One region of the Methylobacterium sp. E-025 genome, then DNA from elsewhere that is predicted to be linked to it. Evidence: riboswitches for the same ligand, from Rfam matches in the RefSeq annotation. Region 1 holds a riboswitch; each other region holds the start of a gene.
What was found. Region 1 has a riboswitch for cobalamin ahead of MKK64_RS15010 (TonB-dependent receptor). Riboswitches for the same ligand answer to the same signal wherever they lie in the genome.
Positions count from the first base shown of each region.

Region 1 (9,377 bases):
CAGGCCAAGCCTCGTAGGTGAGAACCCATGAGGTCCAGCGGACGACCGCCGCCCGGCGGTCGAGGGGGCCGACCCTCGATGAGCCGGGCTCACCGAGGGTCGGCATCAGAACGCCAGCTTCATCCCGGCGACGAGGTTGCGCGGGGCGCCGGCATAGATCGAGCCGGTGGTGCCGGCGAGCACGCCCGCGCCGTTCTGCAGCCCGGTCGTCGCGCTGATCGTGTCGGCGAGGTTCTGGGCCGAGGCGGCGTAGACCGTGTCGAACAGGTTGCGCACCTCGACGTAGAGCGTGAGGCGCTTGGCGTAGCCGCCGGGGAGTTCCGTCGCGTAGTGGACGTTGGCGTTGACGATCGCGTAGCCCGGCGCCTTCAGCTGGTTGGCGTTGTCGAGGTAGAAGTCGTCCTGGAACACGGTCTCGACGAAGGCGCCGAGCCCGGCGAGCGGCCCGGCCGGGACGTCGTAGCCGACGCGGGCGAGCAGCTGGTTGGCCGGCACCCCCGGGATGCGGTTGCCGGCGCGGTCGAGGCGGCGGGTCAGCGCTCCGGCGCTGAGCTGCTCGACGTAGCGGGTGTAGACCTGGTCGTCGAAGGTGTAGGCGGCGACGATGCGCCAGCCCGGCGCGAAGGCCCAGTCGGCGCCGACCTCGAGGCCGCGGTGCTCCGAGGCCGGGGCGTTGAAGGTGTAGCTCTGCAGGCCGGCCCCGGGCGATTGCGAGACGAGCTCGTTGCGGAAGATCTCGTAGAAGCCGGTGACGCTGAGGCGCAGCCCCTCGACCGGCGTCCAGTCGGTGCCGAGGTCGAAGCCGAGGTTCTCCTGGGTCTGCAGCCCGGTGTTGTTGCCGGGCAGGCCCGCCGAGGTCACGAACAGGTTGCTCGCCGCCGGCGTGGTGTAGCCGGTGGCGACGCGGCCGCGGAACGCCCATTCGGCGCTCGGGCGGTAGACCAGCGCCAGTTCCGGGGCGACGTTGAGGAAGCTGCGGTTCGCGTCCGCGATCGTCGTGGTCGCGCCCGCGGCCGCGTAGGCGTAGGCGAGGCTGCGCCCGGTGATCGACGTGGTCTCGGCGCCGATGCCGACGACGCCCGTCCACTGCTCGGAGAGCGCGACCTCGGTGCGGGCGCGGCCGCCGAGGTTCGACTGCACCGCCTCCTGGTCGCCGATCAGCGCGCCCAGCCGCGGGCCGCCGTAGGGCGCGCGGTTGTAGGTCGAGATCCGGTTGTCGATGGTGCTGTAGGCCAAAGCCACGTAGCCGACCGCCGGCAGGCCGAACAGGTCGTAGCGCCGGGTGAGGTCGGTGAGAAAGTTCCAGGACGGGTACGAGCCCCGTGACGCGGTCGCGTAGAACGGCTGGTTGAAGTTGCGCTCGTCGAAGCCGAGTTGCGTGCGCCAGGTGGTCTGGGCGTCGATGTCGTGCTCGTAGCGCGCCGCCACGATCGTGCGCCGGTCCTTGCGCTCGAAGCCGGCCTCGTCGGCGGTGACGCCGACCCTTCGGCCGTAGGCGCCGTTGACGAAGAGGTTGGTGAGCGAGCAGCCCGCCGCCGCGGTCGCCGCCGCCGCGCAGCCGCGCTGATAGGGGTTGGTGCGGAACTCGGCCAGCGACGACCGGGCGGCGAGGTCCGCGTGCAGGTCGTTGTTGATCACCTTGAGGGTGAAGCGGTTGTCCGGCGTCGGGGTGTAGCTCGCCAGCAGGTCGATGGTCTGCGTGTCGTAGGACGAATGGTCCTGGTAGCCGTTGGCGCGCACGTCGCTGGAGAACAGGCTGATCTCGAACGGGCCGCTGACGCCGCCGACCGTGAAGGAGGTGCTGAGATAGCCGAAGCTGCCGGCATCGGTGCCGATCTCGTAGCCGTTGATCTCGCGGCCGGTGCGGGTGCGGAAGGCCAGCGCGCCGCCCGTGGCGTAGTTGCCGAACAGGGCCGATTGCGGCCCGCGGAACACGTCGATGCGGGAATAGGCCCGCGGGTCGGAGAGGTCGAAGCGCGCGGCGCCGTCGGGCTGGGTCAGGACGAAGCCGTCCTCCAGCACCACCGTGTTCTTGATCACGCCGGTGGAGCGGGCGTTGTTGCCGCGGATCGAGATGATCACGTCGCGCCCGCCGTTGCCCTGGCGCACGGTGACGCCGGGGCTGTTGGCGAGCACCGCGCCGACGCTCGTCGCCGGCCGGTTCTCGATCGTGTCGCGCCGCCCGATCCCGGTCACGACCTGCCCGACCGGATGCTCGATGACGCTGGGCGCCGAGCCCTGCGGCGCGGCGACGCCGAAGGGAATGCCGGCCGCCGGTGCCGGCCCGTCGCGCTCGCCGACCACCGAGAGCTCGGAGAGCGTGACGCTCTCCTGTGCCTGTGCCTGCGCGACGGCGAGCGGGCTGGCGGACAGGAGGAGGAGGCCGGCACGCAGCCGGAGCTTGGGCAGGAAGGGCATCGGGCGGGCTCGTCTGATCGGGAGGCAGGCGGGATCGGCCCGCCGGAAGAGGTTCGCGATTCGATCAGAGCAGGGTCGGCGGTGCCCTCGGCCGGCCGGCGATCCGGGGGCGATGCGGGGTGCGGGCGGGCGGCGGGGTCGGCCAGGCGACGGGCGACCAGCGCAGGACCCGCGCCGCCGGCTGCGGTGCGGCGACGACCGACGCGGCGAGCCCCACGGCGCAGAGCGGGCAGGCGTGGCAGCCGGGAACGAGCGGAGCCGGCTCCCCCGCGGCGTCGGCTACGCCGGCATGGCCGCAGATCGCCGACAGGCCGAGCGGCGCGGCGTCGGGCGCCATCCGCAGGGCGGCGAGCGGCACGATCGACTGCGCCCAGATCGCCAGCAGGATCAGCGCGGTGCCGAGGGCGCCGACGCGCTTCGCCCGACCCGTCACAGGACGGCCTGGATCTGCCGGAGGGCGAGCCCGTGCCCGGCCGCGAGATCGAGCGGGCCGACGAAGCCGCCGTTCCGGTCCATCAGGTAGACCATCAGCGTGTGCTCCAGGGTGTAGTCGCCCCCCGGCAGCGGGACCTTCTTGGAGAAGACGCGGTAGGACCGCGCCACCCGGTCGATCTCCTCGCGGGTCCCGGTCAGCCCCGTGATCGAATCGCTGAACGAGCCCATGTAGTCGCGCAGCACCGCGGCGGCGTCGCGCTCGGGATCGAGGGTGATGTAGTAGGCGCCGATGTCGCCGCCGGCCTTGTGCAGGTCGTCGATCAGGTTGGAGAGGTCGGCCAGCGTCGTCGGGCAGACGTTCGGGCAGCGGGTGAACCCGAAGAACACCAGGAAGGGCCGGCCGGCCAGCGTCGCCGAATCGAGGATCCCGCCCTTGGACGATTGCAGCCGGAACGGGCCGCCGACCACCGACATCGCCGGCTTGGCGGGCCCGCGCGGCAGCATCGCCACGACGCCCCCGGCGATGCCGAGGATGCCGACGAGCACCGCCGCGAGGATGCCGTAGCCCGCCCGGCGCTGGGCCGGCGTGACGGGCGGCGGATCAATGGGCATGATCGTGGCCGCCGGCCGCCCCTTGCGCGCCCTCGGGGGCCTTCGCGCCGATCGCCTCCACCGCGAACTCGACCGGGACGGTCCCCGCCTTCTCGAACCGCAGCGTGCCCTTGACGCGCTCGCCCTTCTTCAAGGGCGCCGTCAGGTCGACGAACATCATGTGGTAGCCGCCGGGCGCCAGCGTCACCGTGGCACCGGGGGCGATGACCAGGCCGCCCGGGACCGGAGCCATCTTCATCACGGTGCCGTCCATCGTCATCGAATGGATCTCGACGTGGTCCGCCCCGGTCACCGTGGCGCCGAGCAGCGTGTCCGGCGCGGTGCCGGTGTTGGTGACGCTGAGGTAGCCGCCGCCGACCTTGGCGCCGTTCGGGGTCGCCCGCGTCCAGGGATGGGCGATCGCGAGCGCGCCGGCCTTGTACTCGTGGGCGCCGGCCGGGACCGCGAGCAGCGCGAGGGCGACGAGGGAGCCGGTCGCGCGGCGACGGAACAGCTTGGACATGGCAACTCTCCTGAAGGGGGCGGTGTCGGTCGCGGCCGCGGGCGGCCGGGCGGTTGGGCGGTTGGGGGACGGCGTCCCGGGCATGCCGGCTCGCGCGATCGCGAGGGGCCGAGCGACGGCGATGCGGCAGGCTGCATCGGTCGATGCGGGCCGAGGCCTTCCCGGAGCACGGCTTTCGGCGCGCAACCGTGAGGCAGGGCGCGACGCCGCGTTCCGGCTGGGCGGCGGCCGGGCGGTGGATCAGGCGGCGGGTGGGGCGCGTGCGCCGGCGCCGATGCCCGGCGGAGCGCGGGCGGCGGCGGCGAGGACGGGACGCCACGGAACGTCGACGGCCGGGGGAGCGGACCGGGCGACCGCGACGGCCGCCGGAACCGGCACGTCCGCCATCGGCATCGCCTGCGCGGCCGTGCAGCATGCCAGGTGGTCGCCGTGATGGGGCGCGTCGGCCGGGCCCTGCCCGTCCGCGCCGGATTCCTGCAGGCAGAGCGCGTGCGCCGGGTCGAGGGTGCGCACGCCCGTCATCCCGCCGAGGACGGCCTGCAGGGCGAGCGCGTAGAGCGCGGTCACGGCGATGACCGCGCGGCAGACCCGCCAATCTGGCCGCCACATGCGCATGCCCCACGCCTAGGGCGCCGGCCGCCGCCCCGTCAATGCGGCAGAACCGTGCGAGGCCGTTTTCGCCGGGCCTGCCGCTCGGATCGAGGGCCGCCGCTCAGAACCGCCCGGCCAGCGTCAGCCGCACGGCGGTGGGCTCGACCGGGTGGAAGTGCCGGTCGGCGACGCCGTCGGCCGGTTCGCCCGGCAGGCGCGAGATATAGTAGTAGGTGATCTGGTCCGACTTGGCGTTGGTCAGGTTCAGCACGTCGAGTGACAGGCTGAGGCCGTTGTTGAAATGGTAGCCGACGCGGCCGTTGAGCAGCGCCGTCGGCTTCGAGCGCACGGAATTGTCCTCGATCAGCGGGCGCGGGCCGAAGTAGCGCAGCCGCATCGCGCCGAACCAGCCGAGGCCCTCGCCGAAGGTGAACCCGGCCGACGCGATCGTGGTCGGCGCCTCGGGGATGCGGTTGCCGACCGGGTCGACGTCGGAGAAGCGGGCATTGGTGACGGTGAGGTCCCCCTCCAGCCTCAGCCACGGCGTCACCGCGTAGCGGTTGGTCCACTCGATGCCGAAGCGGCGGCTCGGCCGGCTCGGCTCCGTCGTGCCGGTGTCGCCCTGGAACAGGTTCTCCGACGCGAAATCGAGGCGGAACAGGGCCAATGCGGTCTCCAGCCCGGCGATCGAGCGGTTGCGGATGCCGACCTCGTAGCCGGTCGAGGGCACGAGGAAGGGCGAGCGCGCGATGTTGAAGAGGGGGCTCGCCGGGTCGACCGTCGCGGTCACGCCGCGCACGTCGTTCGAGTGGAAGCCGCCGCCGTAGTTCACGTAGAGCTCGGTGTCGAACCACGGCCCCAGCACCAGCCCGAGCTTCGGGTTGACGATGCCGTCCCGTGCCTTGCCGGAATTGGCCGCCGTGTCGGAGACCACGTCGCCGTAGTAGCCGTCGGCCCGGAAGCCGACGCTGGTGCGCAGCCAGTCGGTCCAGCGCACGCGGTTGTCGACGTAGAACGCCCCGCTCGCCTCCAGCACCCGGTCGTCGAGGACGCCCGTGCGGAACTGGCGGTTCGCGGTGTTGAACAGCCCGACGCGGATCGCGTCGGTGCGGGTCTGCACCCCGATCTCGTTCTCCATCGGATGCCCGAACAGGTCGCCCTGGAAGACGTGGCTCACCTCGCCGCCGCCGAGGATGCGCTGGTCGAGCTGGTGGAACTGGTCTCCGTTGACTGGATCGTTGAGGAAGTAGGTGAAGTCGTTGAACAGGTTGAGCTGCGAGCGGATGACGTAGGCCGAGGCCCGCGTGACGCCGGTGTCGTCGGTCATGCTCCAGCGGCCCGAGAGCGAGAACCGGCTGCTGTCGCCGCCATCGGTCGGGTTCAGGGTGCCGAAGCGGCCGATGATCCCCTCCGACACCGCGCGCGACGCGATCTGGTTGGTCGCGGCCCAGCGGCTGGCATAGGCCATGCCGGTGACCGAGAACCCGTCGAGCGCCGTGCCCTGGCTGTAGCGCACCACGCCGTTCACCTTGCGCAGCGCGTCCGGCACGTCCCACGGGCCGTCGTAGACCTGCGCCTCGCCCGCCACGAGCAGGTTGCCCTGGCCGAGGGGGGCCGAGGCGATGGTCAGCGCCCGCGCGTAGCCGAAGCTGCCGAACGAGGTCAGCGCGACGTTCTTGGCGACGGTGTCGAGGTAGTCGATCCGTACCGAGCCGGCCGAGGCGAAGTCGCCGTCGCGGACGAAGTACGGCCCCTTGTGGAACGCCACCGCGCCGACGAGCTCGGGGATCAGGAAGTTGATGTCGGCGTAGCCCTGGCCGTGCGCGTGCGTGCGCATGTTCACCGGCATCCCGTCGACCTCGATCGCGATGTCGGTGCCGTGGTCGAGGTTGAAGCCGCGCAGGAAGAACTGGTTGGCCTTACCCTCCCCCGAATGCTGGGTGACGATTAGGCCGGGCACGGATTCGAGCACCTCGCCCGGCCGCGTGATCGGGCGGCTGTTGATCTCGGCGCCGGAAACGATGCCGGCGCTCGCCGCATCCACCGTCCGAAGCGCCCCGCCGGCGCCGATGGTGCCGCCGACGTAGCCGGCGCTCGCCGCAGCCCCGGCGGCGGGCCTGGGATCGTCGGCCGTCACGGAGATCTCGGCGAGGTTCGCCTCGGCCTCCCCGGCGGCGGGGCGCGCCAGCGCGGCCGGGCCCGAGAGGGCGGCGACGCAGGCGAGAGCGAGCAGGGTTGGCGTTCGGAAGACGAGCGGGGACTGGGACGCGGACACGGGACCTCGGGCGACGCGGACGTGGCACGTCACCGCGAACGAGGCCGATCCACCGCTCCGTCCGTCGGACGGCCGGGGGCTTCGACACCCGCCGGAACACCCCGCCCGACGCGCTTCGCGTGTGACCACGACTGACGGCAGGTCTCCTGGCTCGCGGGTCATCGCCCGCCACCGTCTTCCCGGATGCGGCGCATCCAGTGACGTCCAGTGGTGGAAGGCTCGCCGCTTACAGTTGCGGGGGCAGCCGCGGCTTCGGGCAAGGCCTCGTCGGGCCCTCCCCTCACCGCGTTCCCTTTTGATCCTCGATGAGGAACCGTCGCGTGCAGGTTGCGTCGGGCGGCGCCGGCCCGTCAATCCGGCTTTCGGACGCCGTCGCCGGGTGTGGCCGATCGGTGACGGCGTCAGCGGCTCGCGGCGAAGCGGGCCGGGCCGTCGCCGCGGCCGGTCACCACGACGAGGCGGCGGATCTCCCCGCGCAGGAACGCCTGCAGGAAGCGGTCGTAGTTGCGGAAGGACACGCAGCCGTTCGAGGCGCCGCTCGGCCCGAGCATGTAGGTGTGGGCCAGCAGCCCGTCGCGGCCGTGGATCGCGGCGGCGCCGCCCACCGGGTTGAGGCGGATCGCCCGCACGCCGTGGAACAAAGCCTCGCGCTCGGTGAGGTCGTAGGTGCCCGGCGGGGTCGAGCCGCGCATGCGCAGGTGCACGAAGTCGGGATGGTCCATGCTGGCGCCGAGGCCGGAATGGGCTTCCAGCACCTCGCCGTTCGGCAGCCGGACGGTGCGGGCGGTGATGTCGTAGATCGCCGTGCCGGCGCCCGCGTCGGGGCTGGGGAACAGGCGGCCGCGCGACCGCTCCAGCCCGGGGCTCTCGAGGGCGGCGTAGGCCAAAGCCGGGCCCGGGTCCTTCCGCGCGGCGAAGAGCTCCTCGAAGAACGACGGCGTCTCGGCGGTGGGCGCCGGGACCGCCTCGGGCACCCGGCGCGGGGCGCGGCGCAGGGCGAGGCGCTGCGGCACGGGGGCGGCGATCAGGTCCGCCGGGCGGGCGACCGGCAGCGGCACGATCTGGGCCTGCCGCACGACCTCGGTGTCCCGCAGGACCTGGGTAACCCGCAGGACCTGCGTGTCCCGTAAGACCTGGTTTGCCCGCAGGGCCCGCACCTGCTCCACGACCTGGGCCTGCCGGCCGGTCTCCGCCGGGGGCGCGGCCTCCGTCGAACGCGGCTCGGCGGCCGCGAGCGTCGCGACCGGCGGGGCGAAACGCGGCTCGGGCGGCGTGAGCGCGGCGCCGAGGGGCGCGCCCTGACGGTCCGCGCCGGCCTCCGGGCCCAGCATCGGCCGGGGATCGAACAGGGCCGCGAGGGCGGTCGACCCGGTGCTGCGGGCCTGGAGGCTCGCGACCTGCGGCACCGGCTCGGTCCCGCCGCCCGGCGGCACGCCCTCGAGGGTGACGAGGCAGAGCAGGGCGGCGAGCGTGTTGCGAAGGATCGGGTGGCGGCGTGCCCGCCGGCGGCGGACGGGACGCGTGAGGCCGCAGGAGGAGCGCGGGTGATGAGGCATGCGGACTCGACTCGAAGGCGACCCGGTGCCCGCAGCCGCGCAGCGTCCGGCCCTCGCCCGCGACGGATCGGCGGGCGGCGGGCCGGCCGATGGGGTCGGCCGTGCGGGGATCGAGAGAACTGCGACTGATCCGTATTGGGCGCGCGTTTGGTTAATCCGCCCCTAAGCCGCCGGCCGACGCGTGCGGATCGCGCGCGAAAACCCGCGAGACCCGTGCGCCGGCGCGGCGATGATCGGCAGCGTCTCGCTCGACCCGCTCGACCCGCGCGGCGCGGGGATAAGCGGGGGCATGCGCATGCACGCGAACGTGTTGCCGCTTCGTTCTTGCCGAGCCGGCCCCGAATCGGCGATACCGTCGCGCATGCGGATGCCCGTCCTCGCTGTCCTCCTGTCCCTGAACGCCCTGCCCTGCGCGGCTGCGCAGGCGCCGCGGGCGGCCGACCCGGCGGCGCTGGAGCAGGCGTGGCGCGACTGCGTGCGGGAAGCCTATGCGCACCAGCCGCCGGCCCAGGGGCGCGCCGGCTCGCAGCGCAACGCCCTCGACGAATGCAAGGAGCGCGAGGACGCCGTCGTCGCGGCGCTGATGGCCGCCCGCGACGTCGAGGCCGGACGCGATGCCCGCTCGCTCCCGGCCCGTGCCCGCGCCTGGGCGGCCTCGGTCGCCGCCTACGTCGTCGACCCGGTCTCGTCCTGGATCGCGATGCTGCGCAACTGAGCGCCGGCAATTCCCGCGCCGACGGCGGCCGGGTCGTTCAGAGGATCGGATGCATCTGCCGGGCGCGCCGGCGCGTCACCGCCCGTAGACGTCCTCGACGCGGATGATGTCGTCCTCGCCGGTATAGGAGCCGACCTGGACCTCGATCAGCTCGAGCGGGATCCTGCCGGGGTTGGTCAGGCGGTGCAGCGAGCCGATCGGCAGGTACACCGCCTCGTTCTCGTGCACGAGGACCAGGCGCTCGCCCAGCGTCACCTCCGCCGTGCCCTTCAC
Region 1 is NZ_JAKSYR010000109.1:54,134-63,510, forward strand. Features, by position in the region: gene MKK64_RS14985 (TonB-dependent receptor family protein) at 106-2,418, opposite strand; gene MKK64_RS14990 (DUF2946 family protein) at 2,483-2,851, opposite strand; gene MKK64_RS14995 (SCO family protein) at 2,848-3,465, opposite strand; gene MKK64_RS15000 (copper chaperone PCu(A)C) at 3,455-3,967, opposite strand; gene MKK64_RS15005 (hypothetical protein) at 4,208-4,576, opposite strand; gene MKK64_RS15010 (TonB-dependent receptor) at 4,680-6,833, opposite strand; cobalamin riboswitch at 6,952-7,166, opposite strand; gene MKK64_RS15015 (DUF2778 domain-containing protein) at 7,235-8,389, opposite strand; gene MKK64_RS15020 (hypothetical protein) at 8,751-9,104, shown strand; gene MKK64_RS15025 (mannose-1-phosphate guanylyltransferase/mannose-6-phosphate isomerase) at 9,180-9,377, opposite strand, start outside.

Region 2 (9,377 bases), on a different contig from region 1:
CGCACCGGCACGCCGCCGACGAGCTCGTACCGCTCCGCTTGGGCTTCCTGCCAGGCGAAGAACGCATCGATGCTCATCGGCTCAAGTCGGCGGTCCAGCATCCCGGAATCTGCGGTGATCGTGAAAACGCGCAGTGTAGCCTGTGCGGCGGACAACCCCTAGCCGGCGAGCGCTTCGGCGACCGCGCCCTGGTCGAAGCCCTTCAGGCCGATCACCACCAGCGTGCCGTCGCGGGGCTCGGCCGCCGTCCAGGGACGGTCGAAATGATGGGTGATGCGGCGGCCGACGCCCTGCACCACGAGGCGCATCGGCTTGCCCTCGACGGCGCAGAAGCCCTTGATGCGCAGGACGCCCTCGGTCTCGGCCGCCTTCTCGACGCGGGCGGCGAGGTCGGCGGCGGTGATCGCCGTGCGGACCGGGAGCGCCACGGTCTCGAAGTCGTCGTGGTCGTGATCCTCGCCCGCGCCGTGATGCGAGGGGCGCGCGTCGAGGTCGTCCTCGGCGGCGGCCTGGAGGCCGAGCAGCACCCGCGGGTCGATCTTGCCGTGGGCGGTCTCGACCACCTTCACCGCGCGGGGAAGCTGGCGCTTCACCTCGGCCCGCACCTGCGCGAGGCCGGCGGCGTCGAGAAGATCCGCCTTGTTGAGCACGACGAGGTCGGCGCAGAGGAGCTGGTCCTCGAACACCTCCTCGAGCGGGTTGTCGTGGTCCACCGCCGTATCGGCGGCGCGCTGGTTGGCCAGAGCCTCGGGGTCCTCGGCGAAGGCGCCCGACGCGACCGCCGGCCCGTCCACGACCGCGACGACGCCGTCGACGGTCACTCGCGAGCGGATCGCCGGCCACTGGAACGCCTGGACCAGGGGCTTGGGCAGGGCGAGGCCGGACGTCTCGATCAGGATGTGCTCGGGCGGGTTCGGGCGATCGAGAAGAGCCGTCATCGCCGGCACGAAGTCGTCCGCGACGGTGCAGCAGATGCAGCCGTTGGGAAGCTCGACGATCGAATCCTCGGTGCAGCCCTCGATGCCGCAGGCGGCGAGGAACGACTTGTCGAAGCCGATGTCGCCGAACTCGTTGACGAGGATCGCGAGCCGGCGCCCGCCGGCATTCTCGACCGCGTGGCGCACCAGCGTTGTCTTGCCGGCCCCGAGGAAGCCGGTGACGATGGTGCAGGGGATCTTCTGGACGATGCTCATGGGGATCTCGCCGATGGCTCAGGCCGCGCGCGGCGGAAACGGAGGGATGCGGGCGACGACGCCCTTGCGGAATTCCTGCGGCCTCTGCTTCCACGGCACGATCCCGTCAGGCGTGCCGGCGTAGAGGCCGACGCCGTCGAGAATGATGCGTGCGGAATCCGCCGGGTCGAGGTCGCCGTAGACGTAGGTCCAGCGATCCTCCGCCGCCACGGCGACGGTGCAGGGCCGCTTGCAGACCGACAGGCACTCGACCGCTTCGATCGTCACGCCGTCGGGGGCGGGAAGCGCACGCAACGCGTCGAAGAGGCGGGCGCCCGCGCGCGGGCCGTCCGGTGCATCGCTCTCCATCCGGCAGGTGGTGCAGACGTAGAGGATCGTGTCAGCCACGGGCGCCTGCCGCGGCCTTCGGGCCGAAGGTCTGCCAGGCGCGCCCGAAGGCCAAGCCGATCACCGCCCAGAACACGAAGGCGATGGCGAGCGAGCGCGCGGCGAACTGCGCGGCGAGGCCGGCGGGAAGCTCGGACGGCGTCGCCGCCACCTCCGGCGCACCGGCCAGATGCGGAGCGACGATGAGCACGATTCCGCCGAGGATGGTGATCGGCACCCGGCGGATCGCGATGAGATAGATCCCCATCGCGGTGGCCGACGCCGTCATCACCCACCAGACCTGGCGGGCGGCCAGCGGGGCCGCCTCGCTGCCGGGCAGCTCGGGCGGCAGGCCCAGAGCCGGCGCGAGCGCCACGGCGAGGAAGCCGGCGACCGCGAAGGCGAGCCCGCGCTCGGGCGACGGCTCGCGGCCGGTGGCCAGCATCACCGCGCCAAGGAGCAGGGCGTAGCCGATCCCGCCGACGAGGGTCGCGAGCCCGGTGAACAGCATGCGCGGCAGGCCGGCGGCCGGCTGCCATTCCGGCTCGGCCTTGGTGTCGTGGTCGTGCCCGGCATGGGCGAGCACGATCGGCAGGCGCCCGGCCAGCGGGGCCGCCGAGGCGGCGGCGCCGGGAGCGGCCTGGGTCTCGTAGCGCTCGGCGGCGATGATCAGCGGCGAGGTGAGCGCGAGCTCGAGCCCCGTCACGAGGACGGCCGCGAGGAAGCCGGCGGCGAGCGCCGCCGACAGGAGCCGGATGAGCATGGGAACGCCTGGGTTCAGGCGGTCAATGGCAGGGGAAGTTCTGCGTGTGCCGGAAGTCGTGCGCCGCGTTGTGCAGCGCCGAGGCCGGCGAGAAGCCGGCGAGGAACACGAGCCCGAGGCCGAGCATGGCGGCGGCGACGATGGCGACGAAGCCCTCGTTCGCGCGGGTGCCGGTCTGGGTGAGGGTCTGGGTGGTCATGTCGACAACATCTCCGGCCGCCCCGCCGGCGGCGTTCGAGAAAGCGCGGGGGACGGCAGGTCTCCTGGCTCGCGGATCGCAGCGCCTGCCGCCTTCCCGAAACATCGGTGGCCGAGGGCAGGAGCTGAGGGCTCCCACGGCGATCCGGGCTTCGATCCGCAACGCAGTCCCATCTTGGACAGGTCGGTTCAACGAAGCCTGGATCGCTGTGGGGACCCTGGCCGCTTACAGTTGCGGGGGCAGCCGCGGCATCGGGTTTCCCCTCACCGCATTCCCTTTTCACCCCGTCTCCGGGGCACCGTCGCGTCCAGCCATAGCCTGTCCGGTCTCCCCGCACAACGGAGGCTTTGACGGGCGCACAGGGGTTGGGGCATGGGTTCCAGCCATGCAGCAGGCCGCGCCTCGGACGACCCTCGTGCTCGGCGGTGCGCGCTCGGGCAAGAGCGCCTACGCCGAGAGGTTGATCGAGGCGGTGCCGGGCCCGTGGCTCTACCTCGCCACGGCACAGGCCTGGGACGACGAGATGCGCGCGCGCATCGCCCGCCACAGAGCGCGGCGCTCCGGCGACTGGATCACTCGGGACGTGCCGAACGCTTTGGCCGCCGCGATCGCCGAGGCGCCGGGGCCGGTGCTGGTCGATTGCCTGACCTTGTGGCTGACGAACCTGCTGCTTGCCGATGCCGACCTCGACGCCGAGACGGCGGCGCTCCGCAGTGCCTGCCGGGAAGCGCGCGGGCCGCTCGTCCTCGTGTCGAACGAGGTGGGCCTCGGGATCGTGCCCGACAATGCGCTCGCCCGCCGCTTCCGCGATGCGGCCGGACGCCTCCACCAGAGCCTCGCGGCCGAGTGCGACCGCGTCGTGCTGACGGTCGCCGGGCTGCCGCTCGTTATCAAACCGCAGGGAACGCCATGACCGACGACGCCGAACGCCATCGCGAGAAGATGGAGAAGCGCAAGGCGGTGCAGGACGCCGAGGTCGCGGCCAAGACGATCGAGAAGGGCCTGCTCATCGTCAACACCGGACCCGGCAAGGGCAAGACCACGGCGGCGCTGGGCCTGGCGCTGCGCATGCTGGGGCGCGGACACCGGGTCGGCGTGGTGCAGTTCATCAAGGGCGCGTGGGACACCGGCGAGGCGCATGCGCTGAGGACGTTCGGCGACCGGGTCGCGTGGCACGCGATGGGCGAAGGCTTCACCTGGGAGACGCAGGACAAGGCCCGCGACATTGCCGCCTGCCTCAACGCCTGGAACCGGGCGACCGACCTGATGGCCGACCCAAGCCTCCGTCTCCTGATCCTCGACGAGCTCAACATCGCGCTGCGCTACGACTACCTCGATCTCGACGCGGTGGTGGCCACCCTGAAAAGCCGTCGCCCGGACCTGCACGTCGTCGTCACCGGCCGCAACGCCAAGCCGGCGCTGATCGAGGCGGCTGACCTCGTCACCGAGATGGGCAGCGTGAAGCACCACTTCGCGGCCGGCGTGAAGGCGCAGGAGGGGATCGAGTTTTGATGGAATGGTCCCTTCAGCCGTGACCCGAAGCCTAATGATCCAGGGCACCGGCTCGGACGTCGGCAAGTCGCTGATCGTTGCCGGGCTCGCGCGCGCCTTCACCCGACGCGGGCTTCGGGTGCGCCCGTTCAAGCCGCAGAACATGTCGAACAACGCCGCCGTCACAGCGGATGGCGGCGAGATCGGGCGGGCGCAGGCGCTGCAGGCGCGGGCGGCCGGCGTCGCGCCGTCGATCCACATGAACCCGGTGCTGCTCAAGCCCCAGACCGAGGTCGGCGCCCAGGTGGTGGTGCAGGGCCGCATGGTCGCGACGGTGAAGGCGCGCGACTACCAGGCGTGGAAACCGCGCCTGCTGGAGGCGGTGCTCGACAGCTTCAACCGCCTGAGGACGCAGGCCGACCTGATTCTCGTCGAGGGTGCGGGCTCGGCATCCGAGGTCAACCTGCGCGCCGGCGACATCGCCAACATGGGGTTCGCCCGCGCGACGGATACGCCGGTGGTGCTGCTCGGCGACATCGACCGCGGCGGGGTCATCGCCAGCCTCGTCGGCACCAAGGCGGTGATCGATCCCGACGACGCCGCGATGATCGTCGGCTTCCTGGTCAACCGCTTCCGCGGCGACCCGAGCCTGTTCTCCGACGGCATGGACCTGATCGCGCGCCACACCGGCTGGGCCAGCCTCGGCCTGATCCCGCACTTTCCCGAGGCGGCGCGCCTGCCGGCCGAGGACGTGCTCGGGCTCGTCGGGTCCGCCGGCCCGGCGGCGACGCGCATCGCGGTGCCGGTGTTTCCGCGGATCGCCAACTTCGACGACCTCGATCCGCTGCGGGCCGAGCCCGCGGTGGAGGTGGTGCTGGTCCGCCCGGGCGAGGCGATCCCGGGCGATGCCGCCCTGGTGCTGCTGCCGGGCTCGAAGACCACGATCGACGATCTCGAATTCGTCCGGGCGCAGGGCTGGGACGTGGACCTGCATGCGCATCTACGCCGCGGCGGCCGGGTGCTCGGCCTGTGCGGCGGATACCAGATGCTCGGGCGGACGCTGTCCGATCCGGACGGCATCGAGGGCGAGGCGCGGACCGTGCCCGGCCTCGGGCTGCTCGCCGTCGACACGGTGATGACGCCGTTGAAGCGGCTCGAAGCCGTCTCCGGCACCAGTCTGCCCGACGGCATGCCGTTCACCGGCTACGAGATGCATGTCGGCGACACCACCGGCGCCGACGCGGAACGGCCGCTGCTGCGCCTCGCCGACGGACGCGCCGACGGTGCGGTGTCCGCCGACGGCCTGGTGTCCGGCACCTACGTCCACGGCCTGTTCGCCGACGACCGCCAGCGTGCCGCATGGCTCGCCCGCCTCGGCGCACGATCCGACGGCGCCTCCTACGAGGCCGGCATCGAGCGGGTGCTCGATGCCCTTGCGGCGCATCTCGAGCAGCATGTCGACTGCGACCGGCTGCTGGCCATGGCGCGATGAGGCGCACCGGGGATGAGGCGCATCGGGCATGACACCCGGGCGGGTCCTGTCCGCGAGCAGGCATCCCGGGCGGTCGGGGATCGCTGCGGGCCGATAGGCACGCGCCGCCGCGGAGCCTAGTCTCGTGCGAAAGCGCGGCCGGTCGCGATCGACCGCCGGGACGCGAGGAACGCCCGATGACGCCCACCGAGACCGCGGCCGACGACGCGCTCGCCCGACGCACGATCGCGACGGTGACTTGGCGGCTGATGCCCCTGCTCGGGGTGATGTACCTGATCGCCTATATCGACCGGCAGAACATCTCCTATGCCAAATTGCAGATGGTCGGCGACCTCGGGCTGAGCGAGAGCGTCTTCGGGCTCGGGGCGTCGCTGTTCTTCCTCGGCTACTTCCTGTGCGAGGTCCCGGCCAACGTCATCCTGGAACGCGTCGGCGCGCGCCTGTGGTTCGCCCGGATCATGGCGACCTGGGGCCTGGTCACGGTGCTGCTCGGCTTCACCCGGAACACGGCGATGTTCTACGGGCTGCGCTTCCTTCTCGGCGTCGCCGAGGCCGGGTTCTTCCCCGGCGTGCTGTTCGTGCTGACCCTGTGGTTCCCGCAGAAGCACCGCGCGGCGATGATCGCCTGGTTCATGATCGCGAGCGCGGTGGCCAACGCCGTCGGCGCGGCGATCGGCGGCGCGCTGCTCGACCTCGACGGCGCGCTCGGGCTCAAGGGCTGGCAGTGGGTGTTCGTCAGCACCGGCGTGCCGGCGCTGCTGCTGGCCGTGATCGTGCTGGTGGTCATGCCGGACGGGCCGGAGAAGGCGCCCTGGCTCGATCGCGCCGGCCGCGACTGGCTCGGCCGGACGCTGCGGGAGGAGCGCGAGACCGGCGGCAAGGTCGAGCACGGCAACCCGTTCGCCGCGCTCCTCGACCGGCGCGTGTGGATGCTCGCCAGCGTCTACGTCGCGTTTCCGCTGGCCGCCTATGGCCTGAGCTACTGGCTGCCGACGGTGGTGCGCAGCTTCGGCGTTACCAACACCGTCAACGGCTTCATCAACATCATCCCGTGGGTCGTCACCGGGCTGGCGCTGTGGTGGGTGCCGCGGCATTCCGCGCGCACGGGCGAGCAGACCTGGCACGTCGTCGGCCCGGGGCTCGTCGCCGCGTCGGCGCTGGCGCTGAGCGTGGTGGTGCCGGGCTCGATCCCGAAGTTCGCCTGCCTGTGCGTGGCGGCGGCCGGCATCTTCTCGGCCCAGCCGGTATTCTGGTCGCTGCCGCCGACCTTCCTCAAGGGCGCGTCGGCCGCGGCCGGAATCGCGGCGATCAACTCGGTGGGCAATCTCGGCGGCTTCATCGCCCAGAACGCCGTGCCGATCATCCGCGACCGAAGCGGCAGCGACCTCGTGCCGATGATCTTCCTCTCGGCCTGCCTCGTGGTCGGCTCGTGCCTCGCCTTCGTCGTGCTCGGCGCCCTGCGGCGCGATGCCGGCCGCCGCGCCGCCGATCAGAGCATGGCGAGCCCGGTCGCGCCGGTGGCGAGCCCCCACAGCAGCACGCAGGCGGTTCGATAGAGGCGCAGGGCCCGCTCGATGTCGTCGGCCGCCGCCGCCTCGCGGCCGTCGCCCATCCAGGCATCCTCGACCGCGACGCCGGCATAGACCCGCGGGCCGGCGAGCCGAAGGCCGAGCGCGCCGGCCATCGCGGCCTCGGGCCAGCCGGCATTCGGCGAGCGGTGGCGGCCGGCGTCGCGCCGGATCGCGAGCCAGGCGCCGCCCGGCGAGGCGCCGTGATGGATCGCGGCGGCGGCGACGATCAGCAGGGCGGTGAGCCGCGAGGCGGGCAGGTTCACGAGGTCGTCGAGCCGGGCCGAAGCCCAGCCGAAGGCCTCGTGGCGCGGGGTGCGGTGGCCGATCATGCTGTCGGCGGTGTTGATCGCCTTGTAGAGCGCGCCGCCCGGCAGGCCGCCGAGCCCGATCCAGAAGGCCGGCGCGACGATACCGTCGGAGAAGTTCTCCGCCAGGCTCTCGATCGCGGCGCGGCAGATCCCGGCTTCGTCCAGCGTCTCGGGATCGCGCCCGACGATCATCGACACCGCGCGCCGGCCGCCCGGCAGGCCCTCGCCGCGCAGCCCCTCCGCGACCCGGGCGACGTGCTGGTACAGGCTGCGCTGGGCCGGCAGGCTGGCGCAGAGGATGGCGATGAGCGAGATCGCCGGGAGCGGGCCGGCCAGCCCCGCCGCGAGGGTGAGACCGAGGGCGGTCGCGCCGACGCAGGAGAGGAGGACGGCGAGCGCGAGAATCCCGCCGAGCCGCCGCGCGGTGCGGCCGCCGCGGTTGAGGCCGCGGTCGAGGACGGCGATCACCCGGCCGATCCAGGTGACAGGGTGGCCGAGCGCCCTGTAGAGCGCGTCCGGATAGCCGAAGGCCGCCTCGATCGCGAGGGCGAGGGCGAGGATGGCGAGCGTATCGGGCGGATGAGCGAGCGCGGTGGACATGGCGTCTGGGGTCCGGGGAGGCCCGAGGCGGAGCCGATCGCCCATGGCGGCGACCTCGATGCGGCGCGGCGGATGTTTCCCGATGCGCCGGAGCCTTGGATCGACCTCTCGACCGGGATCAATCCGGTCCCCTATCCCTGCCCGGCGATCGACGCCAGCCTGTTCCACCGGCTGCCCTCCGCCGCGGACCATGCCGCGCTCCGCGAGGCGGCGTCCCGAGCCTACGGGGCGGCGCCCGATCGCATCGTGCCGGCGCCGGGCACGCAGATCCTGATCGAGACGATCCCCCGCCTGGTTTCGACGCGCGCGGTCGCCGTCGTCGGGCCGACCTATGCCGAGCACGCGGCGGCGTGGCGTCGGGCCGGGCACGCCGTCTCGACGGTGCCATGCCTCGAAGCAGTCGGCACCGCGCAGGTCGTGGTCGTGGTGAACCCCAACAACCCCGACGGGCGGACGTGGCCGGCGTCCCCGCTGCTCGCCCTCGCCGAAGTCCTCTCCGCCCGCAACGGCCTGCTTGTCGTGGACGAGGCCTTCACCGATCTCGAAGCCGTCGAGAGCCTGTGCCCACGGCTGCGGCCGGGGCTCGTGATCCTGCGCTCGTTCGGCAAGACCTACGGGCTCGCCGGCCTCAGGCTCGGTTTCGCCGTGGCGGAAGCCGGGATCGCGCGCCGGATCGCGGGGGCGCTCGGGCCCTGGGCCGTCGCCGGGCCGGCGCTCGCGATCGGCCGCGCCGCCCTCGACGATGCCGCGTGGCGCCGCGACGCCGCAGCCGCCCGCGCCGCCGATGCGGGGCGCCTCGACCGCATGATCGCCCGGGCCGGCGGGACGCCGGTCGGTGGAACCGTCCTGTTCCGCACGGCCGATTTTGCCGATGCGCTGGGCCTGTTCCGGCGGCTCGGGGCGGCCGGACTCCACGTCCGGCGCTTCGCCGAGGCGCCGGCGCGCCTGCGCTTCGGGCTGCCCGCCGACAGGAACGCCTGGTGCCGCCTGTCGCGGATCCTCAGATGATCGTCGGGCGCCGGTCGAGCACGGCGACGAGCAGGGCGGCGACGGCGAAGGCGATGCCGACCGCGCAGACCCCGCCCCAGCCGGCGAGCAGGAAGGCCTGCGATCCGGCATAGGCGCCGATCGCTCCGAAGACGAACATCGCCGTGAACAGCACGGTGTTGATCCGTCCGCGCGCGCCCGGGACGAGCGCGTAGGCGCGCGTCTGGTTCGCGATCAGCGCGCCGTTCATGCCGATGTCGATCAGCAGCACGCCGACGGCGACGGCGGCGAGCGACCACGTGCCGCCGGCCCAGAGCACCGCGAACGCCGCCACGACCAGCAGGCTTCCGCCCACGACCACCGGTCGCGCGCCGCGCAGATCGGTGAAGCGGCCCGAGACCGGCGCG
Region 2 is NZ_JAKSYR010000021.1:80,405-89,781, forward strand. Features, by position in the region: gene MKK64_RS01375 (Uma2 family endonuclease) at 1-101, opposite strand, end outside; gene cobW (cobalamin biosynthesis protein CobW) at 159-1,193, opposite strand; gene MKK64_RS01385 (DUF1636 family protein) at 1,212-1,580, opposite strand; gene MKK64_RS01390 (CbtA family protein) at 1,573-2,322, opposite strand; gene MKK64_RS01395 (CbtB-domain containing protein) at 2,345-2,521, opposite strand; cobalamin riboswitch at 2,558-2,839, opposite strand; gene cobU (bifunctional adenosylcobinamide kinase/adenosylcobinamide-phosphate guanylyltransferase) at 2,907-3,434, shown strand; gene cobO (cob(I)yrinic acid a,c-diamide adenosyltransferase) at 3,431-4,033, shown strand; gene MKK64_RS01410 (cobyric acid synthase) at 4,068-5,504, shown strand; gene MKK64_RS01415 (MFS transporter) at 5,681-7,060, shown strand; gene cbiB (adenosylcobinamide-phosphate synthase CbiB) at 6,994-7,983, opposite strand; gene cobD (threonine-phosphate decarboxylase CobD) at 7,963-8,991, shown strand; gene MKK64_RS01430 (MFS transporter) at 8,984-9,377, opposite strand, start outside.
Region 2: linked by a shared signal. The riboswitch ahead of MKK64_RS01395 (CbtB-domain containing protein) and the one ahead of MKK64_RS15010 (TonB-dependent receptor) in region 1 are both predicted to bind cobalamin.

Region 3 (9,377 bases), on a different contig from region 1:
GATGACCGCGCCCGGCCGCTTCATCCCGCCGCTCCCCCGGGAGCACCCGTACTACGCGCTGATCGAGGTCGAGTGCGTGCCCGAGGAGGAACCGCGCTTCTTGAGCCTGCTCGAGACCCTGATGGCCGAGGCGGTCGTGCACGATGCCGTGGTCTCGGCGTCCGAGGAGCAGCGCCGCGCGCTGTGGCGCATCCGCGACCGCGTCGAGATGCTGGTCGAGGCCGGGCTCGGCCGCCCGTTCGACGTCAGCGTGCCGCTCTCGGCCATGGCCGGCTACGTCGCCGAGGCGCGCGCGCGGATCGCCGCGATCCACCCGGACGCGGCCAGCGTCGCCTACGGGCATGTCGGCGACAACAACATTCACTGGAACACCGCGCGCCTGCCGGACCCCGCCCTCGAAGCAGAGGTCGAGGCGGCGATCTACGAGCCGCTCGCCGCGCTTCAAGGCTCGGTCTCGGCCGAGCACGGCATCGGGCTGGAGAAGCGCGGCAAGCTCGGGCTCTCGCGCTCGACCGCCGAGATCGCGACGATGCGCGCGGTCAAGCGCGCGCTCGACCCGAGGAACATCCTCAATCCCGGCAAGATTCTCGCGAACCCCGCCGGGTGACGGGCCTCAGAACCCGACGCGGTCGCCGCCCTTCAGCGACAGCATCTCGCGGGCATCGTCCGGCGTCGCGACCTCGAGCCCCAGCCCTTCGATGATCCGGCGGACCTGGGCGACCTGCTCGGCGTTCGACTGCGCGAGCCGGCCCGGGCCTGCCCAGAGGCTGTCCTCGAGCCCGACGCGGACGTTGCCGCCCATCGCCGCCGCCATCGCCGCGATGTTCATCTGATTGCGCCCGGCGCCCAGCACCGACCAGTGGTACTGGTCACCGAACAGCCGATCGGCGGTACGCTTCATGTGCATCACGTCGTCCGGGTGCGAGCCGATGCCGCCCTGCAACCCGAACACGGTCTGGATGAACAGCGGCGCCTTCACCAGGCCGCGGTCGAAGAAGTATTTGAGATTGTAGAGGTGGGCGGTGTCGTAGCACTCGAACTCGAATCGTGTGTCGTTGCCGGCGCAGGTGGTGAGGATGTGCTCGATCTGCCCGAACGAGTTGCGGAAGATGATGTCCTTGTTGGCCAGATACGTCCGCTCCCATTCGTGCTCGAGATCCTTGAAGCGGTCGAGCATCCCGAACAGGCCGAAGTTCATCGAGCCGAGGTTGAGCGAGGCGATCTCCGGCTTGAAGGTCGCGGCCGGGCGCACGCGCTCCTCGATGATCATCGTCGGCGCGCCGCCGGTGGTGATGTTCACCACGCAGCTCGAGCGCTGCTTGATGACGGGCAGGAACTTGGCGAAGGCCTCCGGCGTCTGGTCGGGCTCGCCGGTTTGCGGGTTGCGGGCGTGCAGGTGGACGATGGCCGCGCCCGCCTCCGCTGCGCCGATTGCGGCGTCGGCGATCTCCTCCGGCGTCACCGGCAGGTAGGGCGACATGCTCGGCGTATGGATCGCGCCGGTGACGGCGCAGGTGATGATGACTTTTCGCGCGCGCGCCATGGCAGCGTCCGTCCCTGTCTGTTCGCGGACCGCTCCGGGCCCTTCGCTGCGATGGTAGCGCTGCCGCCCCGTGCGGGCCAAGCCTCGCTGAGCAAGCCTCGCTGAGCAAGCCTCGCCGAGCCGAGCGAGGGGATCGGCCCGCACTCAAGCCGGGCGCGATCCGGCCGCCGGCCGTCTCAGCCGGCGCCAGCCCATCGCCACGCCCGAGCCCGCGATCACCGATCCGGCCGCGAGCAGCAGCAGCATGACCCCGTCCCAGGCGGGGCGGTGGCGCAGGAGGATGCCGAGATCGAGGGTGTGCAGCAGGTCGAAGCCCCAGCGCTCGACGCGGCCCGACCGGTCGAGCCGGTTCAGGATCTCGCCGGTCTCGGGATCGATGTGGAACCACGTCGCCGCCGGGTCGTCGAACACCACCCGGAGCACCGGCAGGCGCCGGGCGCGGTGGTGCGAGGTCCAGTAGAAGTCCTCGCGCTCGAGCCGAGAGGTCGTCATCGATCGAGCCTCCGGGACCAGGCGGCGCGCGGCGGCGTCCAGCCGGTCGGGCGCGACCGGCGCCGTTCCGCAGCAGGCGATCTCCCGTCCGTCGCGGCAGGCGATCACCGCGAGCGGCGCACCGCCGAGCCAGGTGAACCGCACCTCCGCCGCGTCCGTGCAGGCGCGCTGGCGGATCGCGGCGCGGTCGAGCCCGGTGCGGGCGCCGGGTGCGTCGGCGTAGCGTTCGAGCATCGCCTGCGACGGGCTGAAGGAGGAGAACCAGCGGTTCGGGTTCATCGAGAGCCAGCCGCTGACGATGAAGCTCAACAGCGCGAGCCCGCCGATCAGGCCGCCGAGATGATGCCAGCGCGCGAGGCCGCGATAGGGCGTCACCGCGCCGGAGCGATAGCGTCGGGCGATCCGCATCCGCAGGAGCCCGAGCACGAACCCGGTGACGGCCCCGACCATCGCGATCCCCGAGACCCACACGATCACCGTGCGCCACAGCGCCGCCTGCGCCCGCAGCGGCGCGACGTAGAGCCAGTGCGGGACGGCGCCGAACCAGTTCCAGAACCGCTCGTGCGCCGTGGTGTCGAGCACCACGACACCGGTCAGCTGCGAGACGTAGAGCTCGGTGCCGTCCGCATCGCCGAGCGCGATGCGGTGGAGCGGGCGCACCGCATCGTAGCGCTGGTGCACCGTCCACAGATCGTAGGCGAGCGTGTCGCGGTAGGCCGGGCGCAGGCTGCGCGGATCGTGGCCGGCGATAGCGAGGGCCTCGTCCGGTGACGCGGGGCCGATCGCCCGGCCGTCGACCGCGGAGACGGCGCGGCGGGACCCGTCCCAACGCGCGACCTGGTAGACCGGCTCGGCCCCCCGCATCGACAGGCTCAGCGCCCGGGGAAAGCCGGGCTCGTCGGCCAATGCCGCGTCCGGCGAGACCCGCACCGCGTCCCAGGCGATCGCGGGCAGCCCGGCCCGGCGCTCGGGCTCGGTCAGCGACGGGTAGGCGACGTACATCATCACCACGCCGCTCACGAACCACGTCGTGAAGAACAGCCCCGTGACGATGCCGAGCCAGCGATGGCCGAGATGCAGCCACCGCTTCCCCGTCTTGCCGAGCTTAGCGAGCTTGGCGAGCATGCGCGCTGCGGAGGCCATCTCAGAACGCCGTCGTGAAGGCGACCTCCAACGAGCGCGGGCGCCCGAGGAGCCAGTTTTTGCCGACCCCGTCCACCGCGTTTCCGCTGATCGCGTAGACCTTGTCGAACAGGTTGAAGACGCGGAAGGACAGGCGCGAGGCCGGCGTGACCTGATGGTCGAGGCCGAGGTTGACCAGCCCGTAGGCCGGGCGTCGCGCGGTGTTGCCGAAATCGCTGAACACCTCGCCGACGTACTGGAACCCGACCCGTGCTTCCCAGGTCGGCGCGAAGGCGTAATTGAGCCAGAGGTTGGCGACCCGCTCGGGCACGTCGATCGGCCGGTTGCCGGCGTACGAAATCGTCGCGCCGTTCACGGCCTGGTCGAAGGAATCGTACTGCGCGTGCAGCAGGGCGAGGTTCGCGTCGACCCGCCAGAGCGGCGTGACCTGCAGCGAGAGCGCCGCCTCGACCCCGTAGGAGGATTGCCGGCCGACCTGCGTCGAGACGTTCGGCTGGCCCGGCACCGCCGAGATCAGGTTGTCCTTGACGATGCGGTAGCCGGCGAGCGTCCACTCGCCTCGGCCGTCCCAGAACACGCCCTTGGCGCCGAGCTCGACCTGCTCGCCGGTGGAGAGCTTGAAGCCGGCCAGCGATTGCGACAGCGTGATCAGGCTGTTCACCGGGTCCGTGGCGGTGGCGACCTGCGCATAGAGCGCGGTGTCCGGCGTCGGGTTGAACACCAGCCCGAAGCGGTAGCCGAGGCCCTGGAAGGACTTCTCGAACTGCGCGTTGCTCATCAGGTTCTCGCGCTGCAGGGTCGAGGCGTCGAACCGGACGCCGGACAGGAACGAGAGCTGGTCGGTGAGGATCAGCCGGTCCTCGGCGAAGACCGAGGCCTGGTCTGTGCTCGTCGCGTAGGCCGGGCTGGCGCGGCCGTTCAGCGGGAACGAGCCCGGGTCGTAATCCGTCAGCGGGACGCTGGTGACGAGGCCCGATCCGACGGTCGAGAAGTTGTTGGTGTGCCGAAAATCGATGTGGTTCACGTCGAAGCCGGCCAGGAACTCGTTGCGGAAGCCGAACAGCGTGCCCTTGAACGCGGCGTCGAACCGGTTCCCGAGCTGTTCCTGCTGGTGGTAGATTTCGGTGTAGTCGCTCCGGTCGACCAATCGCGTCGATCGGTTGAAGCTGTAGGTCTCGACGTCGAGCCAGTGGCGCCTGCTCTGCAGCCGGTAGGCGGTGTTGCGCACCGTGATGTCGGCGGTGGGCGTCCACTCCGTCTTGAGCTGGGTCCAGTTGTCCGCCCAGGTGATCTTGGCGTCGCGGACGTTGTAGTTCTTGAACCGGATGAAATCCGGGATGCGCCCGTCAACCAGCGGCGTGCCCCAGTAGCGCGCCGGCTCCTGATAGCCGAGGTCGTGGCTCAGGGTGAAGGCGAGGTCGGGCGTGGCCTGGAGCAGGATCGCGCCCGAGACCGCGAGGTTGCGGAAGTCGCCGTCCGGGCTGATCCAGCCGCCGGCGCGGTTGCCGCTGACGTTGAGGCGATAGGCCACCGCGTCGCCGATCGGGCCGCCGGAATCGAGGGCGAGCCGCGCGATCCCGTCCGATCCGACGCCGGCCCGCACCACGTTGATGGGCATGAAGGTCGGCTTCTTCGTCACCACGTTGATGACGCCGCCGATCGCCCCGTCGCCGTAGAGCACGGAGGCCGGCCCGCGCAGCACCTCGATGCGCTCGACGTTCCAGGTGTCGAACGGGAAGGTCACCGTGTTGGCGCCGACGAACAGCCGCGTGCCGTCGTAGAGCTGCTGGATCGAGTTCGGCCCCGAGAACCCGCGGCTGGTGAAGGCGCCGTTGCCGTTGCCCGGCGAGGCGATGGTGGTGATGCCGGTGGCGTTCTGCGTCACGGCGTCCGCGATCGTGTCCTGGCCGCGCAGCCGCGCGGTCTCGCCGGAGATGACGTCGACGCTGCCGGGGGTCTCCAGCGGCGTGAGGCCGAGGCGGCTCGCGCCGCGGTCGGGCGTGCGCAGGTTGAGGCCGACCGGCGCGGCGCGGCTCAAGCCGACGCCGTCGCCCGCGACCGTGAGGGTGTCGAGCACGACGCTCGCCGATTCGCCGGCGACCGGCTGCGCGCCGGCCTCTCGCGGCGCAGCGAGGATGACGAGCGCCGTGCCGGCGAGGAGCAGGCAGCGCGTCGCGCGCCCGAGGGAACGAGCGGTTTGCAGAAGAACGAGCATGGATCGGATTCGGCTCTATCGGCGCGACGCGACGGCCTGCCCGACCCTCGATCTACATCGAATGTAACAATGTTACAATTAGGCGATCGGCCGAACGCGGCTCGGCCGCCGGCGCACGGATGCCGGGCGGCTTCCTGTGCGTCGTTCGGCGCGGGTCTCGCGGTCGGCAAGGGCATGGAAGGGACGTGCGGACGCGTGTGGTGGCACGTCACCGCGAACGAGGCCGCCCCGCATGCGCCGCGCGGGCCCATGCGTCTCGACACCCGTCGAGGCACCCCGCCCGACGCGTTTCGCGTGTGACCACGACTGACGGCAGGTCTCCTGGCTCGCGGGTCGCTGCCCCTCATCGTCTTCCCAGGCGCCGTGACCCAGTGACGTGTTGATGGAGGCTCGCCGCTTACAGTTGCGGGGGCAGCCGCGGCATCGGAAAGGCTCCTCGGAGCCTCGTCCTCACCGCGTTCCCTTTTGATCCCCGAGGGGAACCGTCCCCGCCAAGTGGCTTCCGCGGTCCCGAAGAGTCAACGGCCGGAAGCACGCTCCTGTGAAGTGTGACCCGGCGGCGACAGCGACGGCGCGCACGGTGGCGCTAGGTCGAGACATGCGATCCGTCCTGCGCCGACGCCTCGACGACGACGCTCGGCGGCAAGGTTCCTCCGGCGCCGCCGAGGACGGAGCCGAGGTCGCCCGGCAGGGCGGTCTCCGCGGTCAGCTCCGCCGGCTCGCCGCCGGCCGCGTGCTCGTCCGCCACCAGGGCGACCGCGCCCGGTGCGATCAGGCCGAGGCTCGCCGCGTGCCGGGCGATGGCGGTGCTGTCGGCGGCGATGACGAGGTGGCTCCCGGCGGCCGCGACGACCTGCGCCAGCGCCTCGATCTCGCGTATGCGGTCGGCGTCCCGCGACACGTTGCGGATGTAGACCGCCTTCACCCGGCCCGGATGGTCGGCGACGAGCCGGCCGTAGACCTCCGGATCGTGCTGCCCGCTGTCGCCGATCAGCACGAAGGGCAGGTCGCGATACAGCGACAGCATGTGGACGATCAGGGCGCGCTTGTGATCCTCCGCCCGGCGGGGGAGGGGGTGCTTCCACGACAGGCCCCATTCGCGCAGGAACAGGATCGGGCCCACCGGGATGCCGTGGATCGTGAAGAACTCCGACAGCATCTCGTACAGGCCCCACGGCGCGCGCGAGACGTAGAGCATCGGGTTGGCCTCGATGCCGTCCGGGCCGACGTAGAGGGCCCGGTAGAGCGCGGCGACGCCGGGGAAGGCGACGCGGTTCTCGGCATCCTCCACGAACAGCCGCCACAGCATCTTGGCCTTGTTGGCGACGCCCGTGCGCATCACCGTGTCGTCGATGTCGCTGACGACGACGCAACCGGTGGCGCCCGGCGGCACGAACACCTGCCCCCGCGCCCGCACCGGCGGCTCCGCCTCGAGCGTGAGGTCGACGTCGTGCCAGCCATGGTCGCCCGCGGGCAACGCCTCCGGGCTGAGATGGACGCGGAAGTAGCCGTCGCGGTCGGTCTCGACCCGCGCCTGCGCGCCGCCGAAGCGGGCGGTGACGGCGGCGTCCTTCAGCGCCCGCCGCGCGATCCGCCGGGCGATGTCCCGCAGCTGCGCGCGCAGGCTCTCGTCGCCCGGTGCCGTATCGGGGTGGGATTGGCGGAAGATGCGGCCGATCAGGAAGATCTCGTCGGCGGAGCCGTAGCCGCGATAGGGCTCGATGACGATGCCGCCGCGCCCCTGCGCCCGGCGGACCGGGCGGGCGACGAGCTTCAGCGCCCGGACCGCGCCCTTCCTCCAACGCCGCAAACGCACTCCCATCGCCGATCGCCCGCTTCCGTCGCCTGAGCCGGTCAACGCCGCAAGCGGCGGATCGGAGCCCTCACGGCTGCACCTCCGGTGCGCCGTCGGGGCCGGAGGGCTCGTCCATCAGCGGATGCAGGTCGCGGACCATGCTCTTCAGGCGGTCGTCGAGGACGTGCGTGTAGATCTGCGTCGTCGAGATGTCGGCGTGGCCGAGCAGCTCCTGCACGATCCGCAGGTCGGCGCCGTTGTGCAGCAGGTGACTGGCGAAGGCGTGGCGCAGCACGTGCGGGCTGACCTTGTCGGCGCGCAGGCCCGCAGCCTCCGCCGCCGCCTTCAGGTCGCGGGCGAAGGCCTGCCGGGTGAGATGGCCGCTCTCGCTGTCGGCGGGAAACAGCCACGGCGCATCGCTCGGCGAGGCGGCGAGGTGCCGGCGCATCGCGTCGCGCGCCAGCTCGGTGAGCGGCACGAGCCGTTCGCGCCCACCCTTTCCCCGCACCACGAGGTAGCGCTCGCGGGTCGAGGCGGCCGAGCGCGGAAGCGCGATCAGCTCGGAGACGCGCAGGCCCGTGGCGTAGAGCAGCTCGAGCAGGCACAGCATCCGCTGCGCCCGCCGCGCCTGGCCCGGTGCCTCGGCCTCGACCGCCGCATCGATCTGTGCGCGCGCCGTCGCGAGCAGCCGGTCGACTTCGGCGACCGACAGCACCTTCGGCAGCGCGCGGCCGCGGCGCGGGCCGGTGAGCGGCGCGCTCGGATCGGATTCGGCCAGCCCTTCCGCGTAGAGGAACTTGTGGAAGCCGCGGATGCAGGAGAGCCGCCGGGCGGCGGAGGCCGGCTTCAGGCCACGCGGCTCGAGGGAGGCGACGTAGGCGCGGAGGTCCGCCGCCTCGATCTCGGCGAGGTCGAGGCCCTCGTCGGCGAGGTGACCGAAGTAGTCGTCGAGATCGCGCCGGTAGGCTTCGAGGGTGTTCTTCGCCGCTCCGCGCTCGGCGGCCAGCATGTCGAGGTAGGCCGCGATCTCGGGCGGCGTCCGCCGCTCGGCCTCGGGCGGACGCTCCTCCCTCACCGGCCGCCCGGCTGGAGCTTCGAGGCGGGGATGGTCACGCTCATTTCCCGCGGCGTCGGCGTCACGAAGGTCGCGAGCGCGAACATGCCGGCGAAGACGAGGCCGGCCAGGATCGCGAGGGTGGCGAAGAAACGGAATAGGGTCGGCACAGCGGTCGAACCTCGGGGCACGCGGACGCGATGGAGCAGGGCGCAGCGGGGACTTAAGTTTTGCGCCGCGGCGACCCGGGTTGCACCATGCCGCCGCCGCGCTGGCAAGGCCCGGAAGGCCACATCCTGCGCCCGTCTCGCCGCGACGATGGGCCGGCGCATCGGGCCGGCTCCATGCTGTCTCCGGGACCTTTCCGAGATTTCAGGGGGCGGCGGCCGCGGGCCCGACCGCATGGGTGATAACCCCGCAGACTTGGTATAAGACCCGGGACACCGCCGCACCCGCTTCCAGCCCCGTCGCCGACCCGCCCTTTGCCGTCCATGCCGAGCCCCGCCCGATGACCACGCCCGAGCCGATGGGCGATCCGATCGAAGCGCGCCTGCGCCGGGCCCTCGGCTCGCGCTCGATCGTGCTCGTGGGCCTGATGGGAGCGGGCAAGAGCACTGTCGGCCGCCGCCTCGCGAGCCGGCTCGGCCTGATCTTCAAGGACGCCGACATCGAGATCGAGGCGGCCGCGGGCCTGACCATCCCCGACATCTTCGCGATCTACGGCGAGCCGAGCTTTCGCGACGGCGAGGAGCGCGTGATCTCGCGCCTGCTGCGGGCGGGGCCGCTGGTCCTGGCCACCGGCGGCGGCGCGTTCATGCGCGAGTCGACCCGCGCGCGAATCGCGGAATCGGGCGTGTCGGTCTGGCTCAAGGCCGAGCTCGACGTGCTGATGCGGCGGGTGCGCAAGCGCGGCAACCGCCCGCTGCTCCAGACCGAGGATCCCGAGCGGACCATGCGCGACCTGATGGACCTGCGCCATCCGGTCTATGCCGCCTCCGACGTGACCGCGCTGTCCCGCGACGTCGCCCACGACCGCGTCGTGCAGGACGTGCTCGAAGCCCTCGACGCCTACCTCAACCCGCCGGACGAGAGCCGCGCGGTCGCCGCGCAGTGAAGCTGTCATGACCGAGCCCCT
Region 3 is NZ_JAKSYR010000102.1:338,995-348,371, reverse strand. Features, by position in the region: gene MKK64_RS13895 (FAD-binding oxidoreductase) at 1-607, shown strand, start outside; gene MKK64_RS13890 (3-keto-5-aminohexanoate cleavage protein) at 614-1,543, opposite strand; gene MKK64_RS13885 (PepSY domain-containing protein) at 1,688-3,178, opposite strand; gene MKK64_RS13880 (TonB-dependent receptor) at 3,180-5,393, opposite strand; cobalamin riboswitch at 5,687-5,895, opposite strand; gene MKK64_RS13875 (App1 family protein) at 5,980-7,215, opposite strand; gene MKK64_RS13870 (site-specific tyrosine recombinase XerD) at 7,277-8,263, opposite strand; gene MKK64_RS28265 (histidine kinase) at 8,260-8,412, opposite strand; gene MKK64_RS13860 (shikimate kinase) at 8,751-9,356, shown strand; gene aroB (3-dehydroquinate synthase) at 9,364-9,377, shown strand, end outside.
Region 3: linked by a shared signal. The riboswitch ahead of MKK64_RS13880 (TonB-dependent receptor) and the one ahead of MKK64_RS15010 (TonB-dependent receptor) in region 1 are both predicted to bind cobalamin.